One region of the Streptomonospora wellingtoniae genome, then DNA from elsewhere that is predicted to be linked to it. Evidence: predicted binding sites of a transcription regulator. Region 1 holds the regulator's gene; the other holds the start of a gene.
The links. The regulator HrcA, encoded in region 1, represses chaperone genes, less so after heat shock. The targets are predictions, from matches to a motif close to TTGGCACTCTCNNNNNGAGAGTGCCAA.
Positions count from the first base shown of each region.

Region 2: the regulator HrcA is predicted to act here: its motif matches at 5,937-5,963, upstream of groL (chaperonin GroEL).

Region 1 is NZ_JAVREK010000006.1:126,676-134,432, reverse strand. It holds gene hemW (radical SAM family heme chaperone HemW) at 1-1,100, shown strand, start outside; gene RM446_RS08360 (DUF4870 domain-containing protein) at 1,174-1,785, opposite strand; gene RM446_RS08355 (DUF4870 domain-containing protein) at 2,005-3,195, opposite strand; gene RM446_RS08350 (DUF3097 domain-containing protein) at 3,296-4,144, opposite strand; gene hrcA (heat-inducible transcriptional repressor HrcA) at 4,309-5,322, shown strand; gene dnaJ (molecular chaperone DnaJ) at 5,323-6,474, shown strand; gene RM446_RS08335 (16S rRNA (uracil(1498)-N(3))-methyltransferase) at 6,620-7,405, shown strand; gene RM446_RS08330 (hypothetical protein) at 7,500-7,757, opposite strand, start outside.
Region 2 is NZ_JAVREK010000022.1:64,750-72,506, forward strand. It holds gene RM446_RS18915 (DoxX family protein) at 1-63, opposite strand, end outside; gene RM446_RS18920 (LysR family transcriptional regulator) at 157-1,089, shown strand; gene RM446_RS18925 (helix-turn-helix domain-containing protein) at 1,334-2,185, opposite strand; gene RM446_RS18930 (PPOX class F420-dependent oxidoreductase) at 2,347-2,772, shown strand; gene RM446_RS18935 (maleylpyruvate isomerase family mycothiol-dependent enzyme) at 3,100-3,864, opposite strand; gene groL (chaperonin GroEL) at 4,134-5,771, opposite strand; gene RM446_RS18945 (MoaD/ThiS family protein) at 6,124-6,402, opposite strand; gene thrC (threonine synthase) at 6,463-7,728, opposite strand; SAM riboswitch class I at 7,741-7,757, opposite strand, start outside.

The sequences.
Region 1 (7,757 bases):
ATTGCGACTTCAACACCTACACCGCCGAAGAACTGCGCTCGCGCGACGGCGGCCACACCGCCACCCGCGAGGGCTACGCCGACCGGGCCGTCGCCGAGATCCGCCTCGCCCGCCGCGTCCTGGGCTCCGCCGAGGTCCCCGTGAGCACCGTCTTCTTCGGCGGCGGCACGCCCACGCTGCTGCCGCCCGAGGATCTGGGGCGCATCCTCGCGGCCGTCGACACCGAGTTCGGCCTGGAGCCCGGCGCCGAGGTGACCACCGAGGCCAACCCGGAGACCGTCGACCCCGGAGTGCTCGCCCGGCTGCGCGAACAGGGCTTCAACCGCCTGTCCTTCGGCATGCAGAGCGCCGCGCAGCACGTGCTGGCGGTCCTGGACCGCGCCCACACCCCGGGCCGGCCCCAGCAGTGCGCCCAGTGGGCGCGCGAGGCCGGGTTCGACCACGTGAACCTGGACCTGATCTACGGTACGCCGGGCGAGACCGACGCCGACTGGAAGGAGTCGCTGCGGGCGGCGGTCGAGGCGGGCGTCGACCACGTCTCGGCCTACTCGCTGATCGTCGAGGACGGCACCCGCCTTGCGGCGCGCGTGCGCCGCGGGGAGCTGAGCGAACCCGACGAGGACGTGCTGGCCGACCGCTACACCATGGCCGACGACGCGCTTGCCGCCGCCGGTCTGCACCCCTACGAAATCTCCAACTGGGCCCGCGGCGACGAGGCGCGCAGCCGCCACAACCGCCTCTACTGGACCGGTGGCGACTGGTGGGGGATCGGCCCCGGTGCGCACAGCCACGTCGGCGGTACGCGATGGTGGAACGTCAAGCACCCCGCGGCCTACGCCGCCCGCCTCGCCGAGAACCGCTCGCCCGGCCACGCCCGCGAGGTGCTCGGTTCCGCCGACCGCCGATTCGAACGCATCATGCTGGAGCTGCGCCTGGCCGAGGGCTGCCCAGTCGACCTGCTCGACGAGCGCGGGCATGCGGGCGCGGCACGCGCGGTGGAGGACGGACTGCTGGAGGCGGGTGCGCACGCCGAAGGCCGCGCCGTGCTGACGCGGCGCGGTCGGCTGCTGGCGGACGCAGTGGTGCGCCGGCTCGCCTGAGGGCCCGGCCCGAGGGCGCCCGTGCCGGTCGGCCCGGCCGCCGGCGCCCTCCCTGCTCCGGGGCGGCGGACGGCTACTTGAGCATCGGGATCGCCATCGGGTACTTGTACCACTCGCCCTTGTTGGAGGCCACGGCGGCGATGACGGCGAAGATGATCGCGACGGCGATCACGGCGAAGATGGTGATGAAGCCGATGATGACGATCATCAGCAGGTAGGACACGACCTGCCCGATGAACATCGTCATCTGGAAGTTGAACGCCTGGGCCGCCTGGTGGCGGACGTAGGGCGACTCGTCCTTCTTCACGAAGTACATGATCAGCGGGAGCAGCCACGTGGTGAGCAGCCCGCCCAGGTGGGTGATCAGCGCCATCTGACGCTCGTCGGCGGAGGGGTTGTACTCGCCGCCCGGCTGGCCGTAGCCCGGCTGGCCGTAGCCCTGCTGGTAGTACCCCTGCTGGTAGCCCTGTACCGGCGCCGGGTACTGCGGCTGGCCGCCTGGGTAGGGCTGCTGGCCGTAGCCGGGCTGGGGGCCCGAACCGTAGCCCTGCTGCGGTCCCGACTGGGGCCCGTAGTTCGGGTCGACCCCGGGCGGCGGGCTGTAGCCGCCGGGGTAGTTCGGGTAGCCGCCGGGCTGCTGCTGTCCCCCGCCGTGGGGCTGGTTGGGCTGGGGTGGGTAGCTCATGTCTGCTGGTCTCCTCTGTGAGTGGCCCCCGGTGTCCGCCGGAGGCGCTGCGATCGCATCATGTGCGGCGGCGCTTGTGCCGGGCGGCCGGGCCTCCCGAGTCCCGGCCGGGCGCCCGCCGGCTGAAGGCCTCGCTCGGTGAGACTCCCCCACGGGGCGCGGGGTTCCCGCGGGGCGCGGACCGGCGGCGCCGCGCACCCGCCCGCACCCCGCGGCCGGTCACTTGACCATGCGGATCGATACCGGATAGCGGTACTGGCTGCCGCGGTTGACGCTGAGCGCGGCCAGCACTCCGAGCACGATCGAGGCCACCCAGATCACCGCGACGAGCACGGAGCCGATCCAGGAGATTGACGGTACGAAGACGCCGAGGCCGATGTAGACCGCCCAGGCGATGAAGTAGGGGATGAGCAGAGTCAGCTGGAAGTTCAGCGCTTCGCCCGCCTGATGGCGGACGAACGGGGAGTCCTTGCGCTTCACCGAGTAGATGATCAGGGCGGGCAGCCAGCCGAAGCACGACAGGATGACGCCGGAGAGGTGGGCGATCATCGCCCAGGTGGCGTCGTCGGAGGCGGCGGGCTGGTGCGGCCGGCCCGGAGCGTAGCCGGGCTGCTGGGGGAAGCCCTGCTGGGGGTAGCCCTGCTGGCCGGGGGGCGGGCCGCCGGGAAACGCTCCGGGCTGCTGCTCGTAGCCCTGCACCTGCTGCGGCGCGCCCGGCTGCGGCGGCGGGGGGCCGTAGCCGGGCTGCGGCGGCTGCTGGTAGCCGGGCTGGGGTTGCTGGTGGAGGGGCTGGGGTTGGCCGGGTTGCGGTTGGCCGTAACCCGCTTGCTGCTGGCCCGGCTCCGGCCCGTACCCGGGCTGCGGGGGTTGGGCCTGCTGCGCCTGCGGGTATCCGGGAGCCTGCTGCTGGTAGGGCTGCTCGCCGTATCCCGGATGCGGTCCGTATCCGGGTTGTCCACCGCCGGCCTGGCCGTAGCCCGGCTGTCCGTATCCGGGGTGGCCGCCGCTGGGCTGGGCGTATCCCGGCTGCTGGCCGTATGCGGGTTGTCCGCCGCTGGGTTGGCCGTAGCCGGGGTGGGCGTAGCCGGGCTGGTCCCCGCTGGGCTGGGCGTATCCCGGCTGCTGGCCGTATGCGGGTTGTCCGCCGCTGGGTTGGCCGTAGCCGGGGTGGGCGTAGCCGGGCTGGCCTCCGCTCGGCGCGCCGTATCCCGGCTGTGCGCCGCCGGGCTGGCCGTATGCGGGCTGCCCCCCGCTGGGTTGGCCGTACTCGGGCTGCCCGTAGCCGGGCTCCTCGCCGGCGCCCGCCTGCCCCTGGCCGGGCTGCCCGCCAGAGGGAGCGCGGCCTGGTGCCGACTGGTCACCGGAGGGCCCCTCCTGGGGCTGTGGTCGGTTGGGCGGGGTCTCGCTCATCTTGTCCCTTGGCTGTGCCGATTGCGTTGGGCCGATAGTGCCATCAGGTGCCCCGTCAGGCCACCGCGCACCCCTCGCGCGCGGTACTTCCGGACACGTCTTAGTCTCGCACCCCGTGTGCCGCGGTGACGAAGTCGATGAGCTCTTCGACGCGACCCAGCAGCTCCGGTTCGAGGTCGGCGTAGCTGCCTACCGCCCCGAGGATCCGGTGCCAAGCCTCACCGGGCTCCTCATCGCTGCCCAGCGCCCGCAGGACCCCCTCTTTCCACGATACGCCGCGCGGCACATGCGGCCACGCCGAGAAGCCCAGCACGGACGGTTTGACCGCCTGCCAGATGTCGATGAAGGGGTGGCCGGTGACCAGCACGTGCCGCGAGGCGGCCTGCTCGGCGATGCGGCTCTCCTTCGAGCCCGGCACGAGGTGGTCCACCAGGACGCCCAGTCGCCGCCCCGGCTCCGGGCCGAACTCGGCCACGATCGAGGGCAGGTGGTCGACGCCTTCGAGGTACTCCACGACCACGCCCTCGACGCGCAGGTCGTGCCCCCAGATCTTCTCGACGAGCTCGGCGTCGTGGACGCCTTCGACGTAGATGCGGCTCTGCCTGGCGACCCGCGAGCGCGCGCCCCGCACGGCGATCGACCCGGACGCGCTGCGGGCCGGTCCCGAGGGTTCCGCGGCGGGCCGTACCGCGGTCACGGGGCGGCCGTCGAGAAGGAACGCCGCGGCGTCCAGGTCGAAGACGCGCTGGCGGCCGTGCCGGTCCTCCAAGGTCACGGTCCGCTTGTCCCATCCCACGACGGCGCCGCAGAACCCCTCGTCGGCCGACTCCAGGACGAGCCCTTGCTCCAGCGCCACCTCGGCGACGGCGCCCTTGCGCGGCAGGCGCCAATCGCCCGCCAGGACGTCCCGGCCGTACCTCTTGCCCGAGCTGTCGGAGTTGGTGTGCACGGCGGGGATTGTAGCCGCGGTCGCGCCGACGCGCCGGACGGCTCGGGGCGGGTCGCAGGCGACGCGCCGCCGCGTGGCGGGATCCGGCGGCCCGTTTTCGGCCCGACCTTGCACGACGGCTTAGAATTAGCACTTAGGACCATGGAGTGCCAGGAGGTGAGCACGTGCTCGACGAGCGGAAGCTGGCGGTTCTGCGTGCGATCGTCGAGGATTACGTGTCCACGAACGAGCCCGTGGGGTCGAGGGCCCTGTCGGACCGGCACACCCTCGGTGTGTCTCCCGCCACCATCCGCAACGACATGGTGGCGCTGGAGGAGGACGGCTACATCGCCCAGCCGCACACGAGTGCCGGGCGGGTCCCCACGGACAAGGGCTACCGCCTGTTCGTGGACCGGCTGTCCACCGTGAAGCCGCTCTCCGGCGCCGAGCGCCGCGCCATCGAGACCTTCCTCGGCGGTGCGGTCGACCTCGACGAGATCGTGGGGCGCACGGTGCGCCTGCTGGCCCAACTCACGCGCCAGGTGGCGGTGGTACAGTACCCGTCGCTCACGCGGTCGTCGGTGCAGCATGTGGAGCTGGTCCCATTGGGCCAGCAGCGCGTGATGATGGTGCTCATCACCGACACCGGCCGTGTCGAGCAGCGGGTCATAGACGGTCTGGAGGCGGTCAGCGAGGACGCTGTCGACAGCCTCCGGCAGATGCTCAACCGGGCCCTGGTGGGCACGTGGCTCACCGAGGTCCCCAGTGCCGTGGAGGATCTGCCCGGCCAGCTGCCGCCGGACGACCGCGCCCTTGCCGCGGCCGTACTGTCGGTTCTGCTGGAGAGCCTCGTCGAGCGCCACGACGAGAAGATCGTCCTCGGTGGTACGGCGAATCTCGCCGCGATGGATTTGTCGGCTAGCCTTCGGGACGTACTCGAGGCCTTGGAAGAAAACGTCGTGCTGCTCCGTTTGCTGGGAGAGGCGGGCGACCCTTCCATGCTGACGGTGCGCATCGGCGCCGAGAACTCTCACGAGGGTCTGAGATCCACATCGATCGTCTCGGCCGGTTACGGCATCGGCGATCAGCCTCTGGCCAAGATCGGTGTGGTCGGCCCCACTCGGATGGACTACCCAGGAACGATGGGAGCGGTACGCGCTGTGGCTCGGTACCTCGGACAGATACTTGCGGGGCAGTAAGTGGCGAGAGACTACTACGAGATCCTCGGGGTGCGGCGCGACGCATCCAAGGATGAGATCAAGAAGGCGTATCGGCGGCTCGCCCGCGAACTCCACCCGGACGTCAACCCGGACCCGGCCACGCAGGATCGCTTCAAGGAAGTGACCCAGGCCTACGAGGTCCTCTCCGACGACAGCAAACGCCGGATGTTCGACATGGGGGCCGACCCCTTCGCCCCCTCCGGCGGCGGAGGCGGAGCGGGAGCCGGCGGCTTCGGCGCGGGCGGCTTCCCCTTCGACGACATCATGAACGCGTTCTTCGGCGGCGGCCAGCCCGGCGGCGGGCGCAGCCCCCGAGACCGGGCGCGGCGCGGACGCAGCATCAAGGTCCGCATCGAGCTGGACCTCGCCGAGACCGCGTTCGGCGTGACCAAGGACGTCACCTTCCCCACGGCGGTGCTGTGCAACACCTGCCAGGGCGAGGGCACGGCCAAGGGCACCCACCGCCAGACCTGCGACATGTGCCAGGGGCGCGGTGAGGTCTCCCAGGTCGCGCGGTCGTTCCTCGGCCAGGTCATGACCACGCGCCCGTGCCCGCAGTGCTCCGGGCAGGGCTCGGTCATCACCGACCCCTGCGCCGACTGCGCCGGCGAGGGCCGCGTACGCGAGAAGGTCACCCGCAAGGTCCAGATCCCCGCGGGCGTCGAGGACGGCACCCAGATCCAGCTGGCCGGGGAGGGCGAGGTCGGCCCCAACGGCGGGCCGCGCGGCGACATCTTCCTGGAGATCGTGCAGCGTCCGCACCCGACCTTCGAGCGGCGCGGCGACGACCTGCACTGCACCATAACCGTGCCGATGACCGCCGCCGCGCTGGGCGCCTCGTTCACCTTCGAGACACTCGACGGCACCGAAGAGATCGATCTGCGGCCCGGCACCGGTTCCGGCCACGTCATCACGCTGCAGGATCGCGGCAGCCGCCACCTCGACGGCGCGGGGCGCGGCGACCTGATGATCCAGGTCGACGTCGAGACCCCCGCCAAGCTGGACGAGGAGCAGGAGGCGCTGCTGCGCAAGTTCGCCGAGCTGCGCGGAGAGGACCAGCCTCCGGGCAAGTTCAGCCCGGGCCACGGCGGCCTCTTCTCGCGGCTGCGCGACGCATTCGGGGCGCGCTGAGGCGTCGGCCGCGGCTTCCGCGGACCGTTCGCCGGGCCCTCGGGCGCGGGTCGGCTCCGCATGCTCGCGGCACCCGGAGCCGGCCCGCGCCCGTGTCCGGCCGTCGCGCCGGGCGCCCGCGCCCGGCGCTGGGGATGGGGTAGGTGTGACACCTCCGGTCTTCCTGTGCGAACCCGGTCAGCTCGACGGCGCCACCGTGGTGCTGTCCGGCCCCGAGGGCCGGCACGCCGCTACGGTGCGGCGGATCGCGGTCGGCGAGACCTTGCACCTGGTCGACGGTGCCGGGACCCGCGCGCGCTGCCGGGTGCTCGAAGCCGGCGGGGACCGCGTGGTCTGCGCGGTCGAGGAGCGCGGCGTGGACCCGCCGCCCCGCCCGCACCTGACCGTGGTCCAGGCGCTGCCCAAGGGCGACCGCGGCGAGCTGGCGGTGGAGGTCATGACCGAAGCGGGCGTCGATCGCATCGTGCCCTGGGCGGCCGAGCGGTGCGTCACCCGATGGAAGCCCGAGCGGGCGGCCAAGTCGCTGGCCAAGTGGCGGGCCGCTGCTCGCGAGGCCGCCAAGCAGTCACGGCGCAGCCGCATCCCCGAGGTCACCGAGCAGGCAGGCGCCGGCGAGGCCTGCGCGCGGGTCGCCGCCGCCGGCGTCGGGATCGTGCTGCACGAGGACGCCGGGGTCCGGCTTTCGGCGCTGCCGCTGCCCGAGCGCCTCTCGGCGCCCGGGACTCCCGGAGCCGGCGCCGAGGCGGTGCCCGCCGACGAGGAGGGGATCGTCCTGGTGGTCGGGCCCGAGGGCGGGTTCTCCGAGAGCGAGCTGCGCGGGCTGGAGACGGCGGGCGCGGTGCGCGCCCTGCTCGGCCCGACAGTGCTGCGCACGTCCACCGCCGGCGTGGCCGCGCTCTCCGTGCTCCAGGCGCGCTGCGGACGGTGGTGACTCCGCCGGCGCGACCCCGGTGAACAGTCCTTGCTCCGCCACTGCCGCGGCCGGCTCGTGCGGCCCCCGGAACCGGTCCGGCGTCGGCAACCGCTCAGCCGACCCCGACCGCCACGTCGCCAGAGCCCGTGGTGGTGTCGCCGGGAGCGGAGGTGCCGGGCGTGTCGGAGTCGCCGCCGGTGTCGCCGTCGTCGCCGTCGCCGTCGCTGTCGGGCGGAGACGTGGAGTCGCCGGTGGAGCCGTCGCCGGGGTCGTCGGGCTGGGGGGCCTCGGTGGGATCGGCGGGCTCGTCGGAGGAGTCGCACTCGGTCTGCACCGTGCTGCGGGCGGTGGCGCCCGGTCCTGTCGAGGT
Region 2 (7,757 bases), on a different contig from region 1:
GAGCCGCACCAGCAGGACCACCGCGTCGGTCAGCACCGCGTCCGAGCGGACCAGGAATTTCATCGGTTCTCCTTTGTCAGGGGGATCGTTCCATTCGACCAGGACGATCCGCTCCGCGGGAAATACCGATTGTGGAGGATAGGCTACCCTAAAGGTATGCAGGAGTTCGATCTACGGGAATTGCGCTACTTCCTCGCGGCGGCCGAGGAGCTGAATCTCTCCCGCGCCGCCGAGCGCCTCGGTATCTCCCAGCCGCCCCTTTCTCGCGCAATCCGGCAGATGGAGCGCCGCCTCGGCGCGCCGCTGTTCCACCGCCGCCACAACACGATCCGGCTGACACCCGCGGGCGACACTCTGTTCAGCGAGGCGCGCAAGGTGCTGGACGCCGCCGCCGCGGCCTCGCGGCGAACCCGGCGGGCGGGCCGGACCACCCCGGCGCTGACCGTCACCGCGGCGCCCGGCCGCAGCACCGGGCTGCTGCGGAGCATCGTCGCCTCCTACGCACGCCTGCCGGACGCCGCGCGCACCGACATCGCCGTCACCGGCTACCGCGCCCAGGAGGCGACCCTGCGCAGGGGCGAAGCCGACCTCGCCCTTCTCGGCACTCCCTTCGGCACCGAGGGCCTGTGCGTTCGGCCGCTGTGCTCGGAGGAGCGGGTGGCCGCGGTACCCGCCGACCACAGGTTGGCCGGGCGCGCCGCGCTGCAGTGCGCCGACCTGGCCGGTGAACCGTTTCCGCGCTGGCCCGGGGACACCGAGGCGAGCCGGCGGTACTGGTCGGGCCAGGACCGGGCCGCCGCCGTGGGAGCCGACGGGGCCCAAGGCCCGCTTGTCCACGACATCTCCCAGGTCATCGAGGTCGTCGGACTGGGTCAGGCACTCGCTCTGGTGCCGCGCCACGTCGCCGCTGCCAACCCCCGCCCCGACGTCGTGTACGTCCCGGTGGCCGACGCCAGCGCCTACCGCACCGTGCTCGCCTGGCCCGAAGGGGCGACGGGGCCCGCTGTCGAGCTGTTCGTGCGCACGGCGGCGGACCTGTTCGCGACCGACCCGCCGCCCGACACCGGCCCGCTGCCCGAATCTGTTTAGAAAGGCGGTATTCACGGCGCTTACCTGGAAACACCCGGATGCGCTTCGTCGGAGTTCGATCCGACCGTTTCCCGAAAGTTGCGGAAACCGTGGATGCCGAATACCGGTGTGCGGCCGAACCGCGTTCTGCTATCGACTACTGAACCGGTTAATAAGCTGACCTGGGATTTCACCGCACAGGCCGGAACCGTGAGTCGGTAAATCCGTGATTTCACCGGTGACGGCCCGCGGCGCGCTCGGCTTTCTAACCCGACACCGCGCGCAGGGCTCCGGGACGGCGGCCGGTGAGGCGGCTCAGGGCGGCGGAGGCGGCCTCGTCGGCGGGCAGGTAGGCGATCAGGCGCAGGACGTCGGTATCGTTAAGGTCCAGCGTCTCGTAGGACAGGCGCAGCTCGCCCGCCTCCGGGTGGGCGATCCGGCGCACCCCCGCGCGTACCGGCAGCGACGTGGGTGAGGACCAGCGCCGGGCGAACGCCGCCCCTCCGGTGACCGACAACTCCTCCGCGACGTGCGCCACGTGCGGGTCGGCCGGCATCGTGGCGAGCCGGAGGTCGGCGACCAGCTCGTCGGCGACCCGCTCCCACTCGGGGAACGCGTCGGCCGCGCGCGGATCGGTGAACACGTAGCGGACGAGGTTCGGCTGATCGCCGTCGAGAAGGCCGAGGGGGCGGGCGACCCGATCGAAACCGCGGGTGGTGGCGAGCACGTCGCCGACGCGGTCGACCAGCAGCGCGGGGTCGGGGTCGAACCTGTCGAGCAGCGCGCGCACGGTGGGCCGCACTGACGGTGCGGACGGCCGCTGGCCCGCGCACTGCGCGCCGCCGCCCTCCTTGGCCAGGCGGTGCAGGTGCAGCCGCTCCGCCGCAGACAGCCGTAGCGCGTCGGCAAGGGCGCCGAGCACCTGCCCGGAAGGGTGGCGGTCACGCCCCTGCTCCAACCGCGTGACGTACTCGACGCTCACATCCGCGAGGGTCGCCACCTCGGATCGGCGCAGCCCGGGGGTGCGGCGCCTCCCGCCGTCCGCAAGCCCGACCTCGCCGGGCGTGACGGCTTCGCGGCGGGCCCGCAGAAACTCCCCCAGATCGTTGTCGCCCATGGCCCGAGTCTAGGGCCGCCCCCTCGCGGCAGCATGTCCCTGCCGCTACCAGTCCCGCGGCGGCCTTCCTGCCCGCCCGTGGCGCGCCCACAGTGGTGTCGACCCGTGTCCGGTCCGGACGCGGTGCCACACCACCTCAGACCACGGGAGCACAGCCGACGATGAGCGCATTCACCGAGACGGAGATCGCCTACCTGATCGAGCAGCCCCTGGGCCGCCTGGCCACAGTGGGCCCCGACGGCCTACCGCAGGTCAAACCGGTCGGCGTCTTCTACGACCCCGAGAACGACGGACTCGTCGTCGGCGGGATCGACATGGCGCCGAGCAAGAAGTTCCGCGACGCGACCGCCAACCCCGAGGTCGCCGTCGTCGTCGACGACCTGGCCTCGGTCGACCCGTGGAGCCCGCGCGGCATCGAGGTCCGCGGCCGCGCCGAGACCCGGACCGAGGGCGGCGAGGCGACGGGCGAGCGCTTGGGCGCGGGCTTCCCGTTCAGCCCCGCCTGGATCCTGATCCACCCGCGCCGCGTCGTCTGCTGGGGTATCGGCTCCGGACCGTTCGAGTTCGCCGCCCGCACCGTCGCCTGAACACCGCCTCCGTCCCCGACCGCCGGACCGGGTGCGGCGGATCGGCCATGGCCCGATCAGCTTGTGAGTCCGGCCCCGGCCGCCGAAAGGAATCCATGCGCCACCGACCGCTCGGCCGAACCGGACTCCGCGCCTCAGAGCTGTTCCTGGGCGCGATGGCCTTGGCCGGCGACGGCGAAGGGCCCCTCCCGCCGAGGACCGCAGCATGCTGGACGCCTATGCCGAGACACGGGCAGCAACGCCCCGCGGGGTTCGGCAGCGCCTTCAACGGGGTGGACGCCCGCGGCCGAGCCGGGGCCGCAGCCGGTCGGCGGCCGCCGGAGCGGGTCAGAGCATGGGCGGAACCGGAGGGAGCACGGAGGCGGGGTACTCGACGGGCGTGCCGCCGCGGTGGACGGTGAGGCGAGAGCCGTCGGCGCGGCCGGAGAGCCAGGCCAGGATCTCGCCGGCCGGCCCCTGGGCGGTCACCGCCGGGCCCGCGGCGGCGCCGATGCGGTACTCGGCCCCGCTCGCGCCGTCGCGCAGCAGGACGGGCGGCAGCTCCTCCTCGACCGCGAACCGCGAGGTCAGGCTCTCCAGCTCGGGGCCGGTGAAGAAGGCGGGCCAGTCGCCGGGCGTGTAGCCGAGGTCGAGGTCGACGTGGTGGTACTCCACCTCCGCCAACCGCATCCATACGACCCGCGCGGCCGGGAAGACGCGGCCGCTGCGGTGCCGGATCTCGAACGTCCACGCCTGCTCGGGCATGGTGCGCACGACCTCCGCCAGCCGCTCGGCGGTGGCTTCGAGGTCGGCCGCCTGCTCCTCGGGAGCCCGCCCGGCGCCGTCCTCGATATCGCGCTCGCGCGCCTCGGCGCCGGCGTACATGTCGGCCTGGACGCCCTCGCGTGCGCCCTCCAGGACGCGGACCATCGCCTCGGCGCTGCGGGAGACGTGGGCCAGGACGTGGCCGCGCGTCCATCCGGGAAGCAGCGAGGGTTCGGCGACCTGCTCGGGGCGCACGGCGGCGGCGGTGCGCAGCAGGCGGCCGGTGCCCTCCTCGATCGCGCCGAGCACCGCAGTGGGCTCCTCGGGGCGGACGCTTGGTGCGGTCATCATGGCCTCCTGTGCTGGTCTGCCCGCCTGCTCCGCGGCGGCGCGGCGTGCTCGGGGCACCGGCGTGCGGACCCGCGCGGGGCTGCGCCGCGCACCGCGGAGGCGGGAATGACGCTACCACCGGCAGACCGGGGCGACACGGTGCAGCGGCCGACATGGCGCGATCGATCCGCGAACGCGAATCGGGCGGTCCCCCCAGCGGGGACCGCCCGATCGTCGCAGGTGGCTGAGCTCGCGTACCGGACTCGCCGACCTCTGGCCGAGAGGCCTTAGAAGTCCATGCCGCCCATACCGCCCGTGGGGTCGCCCCCGCCGGCAGCCGACGCCTTCTCCGGCTTCTCGGCGATGACGGCCTCGGTCGTCAGGAACAGCCCGGCGATGGAGGCCGCGTTCTGCAGAGCGGAGCGGGTGACCTTGGTCGGGTCGATGACGCCGTCCTTGAACAGGTCGGTGTACTCGCCCGTGGCGGCGTTCAGGCCGACGCCGGCCTCCATGTTCTTCACCTTCTCCGCGACGACCCCGCCCTCAAGGCCGGAGTTGATCGCGATCTGCTTCAGCGGCTCCTCGATCGCACGGCGGACGATGTCGGCGCCGATGGACTCGTCGCCCTGCAGGTCCAGCTTCTCGAAGACCGGGACGCCGGCCTGCAGCAGGGCCACACCACCGCCGGGCAGGATGCCCTCCTCGACAGCGGCCTTGGCGTTGCGCACCGCGTCCTCGATGCGGTGCTTGCGCTCCTTGAGCTCCACCTCGGTGGCGGCACCGGCCTTGATGACCGCGACGCCGCCGGCCAGGCGGGCCAGGCGCTCCTGCAGCTTCTCGCGGTCGTAGTCGGAATCGGTGCGCTCGATCTCGTTGCGGATCTCGTTGACCCGGCCGGAGATGTTGGAGGCGTCGCCGGAGCCGTCCACGATGGTGGTCTCGTCCTTGGTGACGACGACCTTGCGGGCGCGGCCGAGCATGTCCAGCTCGGTGTTCTCCAGCTTCAGGCCCACCTCTTCGGTGATGACCTGGCCGCCGGTCAGGACCGCGATGTCCTCCAGCTGCGCCTTGCGGCGGTCGCCGAAGCCCGGGGCCTTGACGGCGACGGACTTGAAGTTGCCGCGGATCTTGTTGACGATCAGCGTCTGCAGCGCGCCGCCCTCAAGGTCCTCCGCGATGATCATCAGCGGACGGCCGGCCTGCAGGACCTTCTCGACGACCGGCAGGAACTCGTTGTTGTTGGAGATCTTCTGGTTGGCGATGAGGATGTAGGGGTCCTCAAGCACCGTCTCCATGCGCTCCAGGTCGGTGGCGAAGTAGGGCGAGATGTAGCCCTTGTCGAAGCGCATGCCCTCGGCGAGCTCCAGCTCCAGCCCGAAGGTCTGCCCCTCCTCGACGGTGATGACGCCTTCCTTGCCGACCTTGTCCATGGCCTCGGCGATGGCGTCGCCGATCTGGACGTCGCCGCCCGCCGAGATCGAGGCGGTGGAGGCGATCTGCTCCTTGGTCTCGACCTCCTTGGACAGGTTGGCCAGCTCCTCGCTGATGCGGGAGACGGCGGACTCGATGCCGCGCTTCAGGCCGACCGGGCTGGCGCCCGCCGCGACGTTGCGCAGGCCCTCGCGCACCATGGCCTGAGCGAGCACGGTGGCGGTGGTGGTGCCGTCACCGGCGACGTCGTCGGTCTTCTTGGCGACCTCCTTGACGAGCTCGGCGCCGATCTTCTCCCACGGGTCCTCGAGCTCGATCTCCTTGGCGATGGAGACGCCGTCGTTGGTGATGGTGGGGGCGCCCCACTTCTTTTCCAGCACGACATTGCGGCCCTTGGGGCCGAGCGTCACCTTCACGGCGTCAGCGAGCTGGTTCATGCCGCGCTCAAGGCCGCGGCGGGCCTCTTCGTCGAACGCGATCAGTTTGGCTGCCATAGACTTCTTGTCCTCCCGAGACCGGGCTGATACGCGAAGGTACGAGCCGATGCCCGCGACGGACGACCGTGGTACTTCCGGCAACCCCGCTGCCGGGGACCTCGGCCTCATCGCCTCGAACCAGGGTTTAGCACTCAGGATGCCAGAGTGCCAGCGACCCCATTATTAGCACTCCCCCTATGCGAGTGCAAATGCCCTAACCAGACTTCGCTGCGGCGTTACCCGCAGGTCAATGACGCCTCGTGGCCGCAAGTGGAAAAGCCCGCGCCCCGCCCTCGGGGGCGGCGGGGCGCGGGCTGGGCCGACTGCGCGGCCTGGCGCGTCGGGGGTCGGGACCGTCGGGGGCCGGGGGTCAGCAGCCTCCGGCCACGGCCGGGATGATCGAGACCTGGGTGCCCGACGCGGTCGGGGTGTCCAGTCCCTGGGCGAACCGCACGTCCTCGTCGCCGACGTAGACGTTGACGAAGCGGCGGATCTTCCCGGCGTCGTCGACGATGCGCGCCTTGATTCCGGGGTACTTGGCCTCCAGGTCGGACAGCACGGCCTGCACGGTCTCGCCTTCGGCGCTGACCTCGGCCTCGTCCTTGGTGTAGGTGCGCAGGATGGTCGGGACGCGGACACTGACGCTCATGACTGCGGTATCTCCTTGACTCGCTCGCCGGCCGGCGGTTGCGGGGGTTGTCCGGGCGCTCTAGAGAAGCCCGGCCTCCTTGAACACGTCCAGGGAGGGCTTGATGGTCGCGGTGACCCCGGCCTCGACGGCGTTCAGGGTCTTCAGGCCGTCGCCGGTGTTGAGCACGACGGTCTCGGCACGGGGGTCGAGGGTGCCCTCGTCCAGCAGCTTGCGCAGCACCCCGGTGGTGACGCCGCCGGCGGTCTCGGCGAAGACGCCCTCGGTACGGGCGAGCAGCGAGATGGAGTCGACCACCGCCGCGTCGTCGACGCGGGCGACCGCGCCGCCGGTGCGGCGGCAGACGTCGAGGACGTAGGGGCCGTCGGCGGGGTTGCCGATCGCCAGCGACTTGGCGATGGTGTCGGGCTTGACCGGCTGGATGACGTCGTGGCCCTGCTCGTAGGCGGCGGCCACCGGGGAGCAGCCCGCGGCCTGGGCGCCGAAGACCTTGTAGGGGCGGTCCTGCACCAGCCCCAGCTCGATCAGCTCGCGGAAACCCTTGTCGATCTTGGTGAGCTGGGAGCCCGAGGCGATGGGGACGATGATCTGCTCGGGCAGCCGCCAGCCCAGCTGCTCGGCGATCTCATAGGCCAGGGTCTTGGAGCCCTCGGCGTAGTAGGGCCGCAGGTTGACGTTGACGAAGCCCCAGTCCTCGCCGGCCGGGTCGCCGATCAGCTCCGAGCAGAAGCGGTTCACGTCGTCGTAGGTGCCGTCGATGGCCACGACCTTGCCGCCGTAGACGGCCGCCATGACGATCTTTCCCTCTTCCAGGCCCGCCGGGATGAACACGCACGAGCGGAACCCGGCGCGGGCCGAGGCGGCGCCGACCGCGCCGGCCAGGTTGCCGGTGGAGGAGCAGGAGAGGGTGCGGAATCCGAAGGTGCGTGCGGCCTCGACGGCCATGGCCACCACCCGGTCCTTGAAGGAGTGGGTGGGGTTGGCGGAGTCGTCCTTGACGTGCAGCGAGCGCATACCCAGCTCAGCGGCCAGCCGGTCGGCGCGCACCAGCGGCGTCAGGCCGGGGTTCATGTTGGGCAGCTCGGCGACGTTGCCCGGAACCGGAAGGAGGTCGGCGTAGCGCCAGATGTTGTTCGGACCGCGCGCGATGGCCTCGCGGGTGACCTCGCCGAACTCGTAGGCCACCTCAAGAGGCCCGAAACAGAACTCGCAGGCGAAGCTGGGGGCGAGGTCGTAGCGTTGGCCGCATTCGCGACAGGACAGCGCGGCGGCGGGGCCGAAGGCGCGGGCGGAGGGCGTGTCCGTTTCCGTGGCGGTAATCGCCATGCGAGGCGTCTCCCCTCATCTTTCCTGGC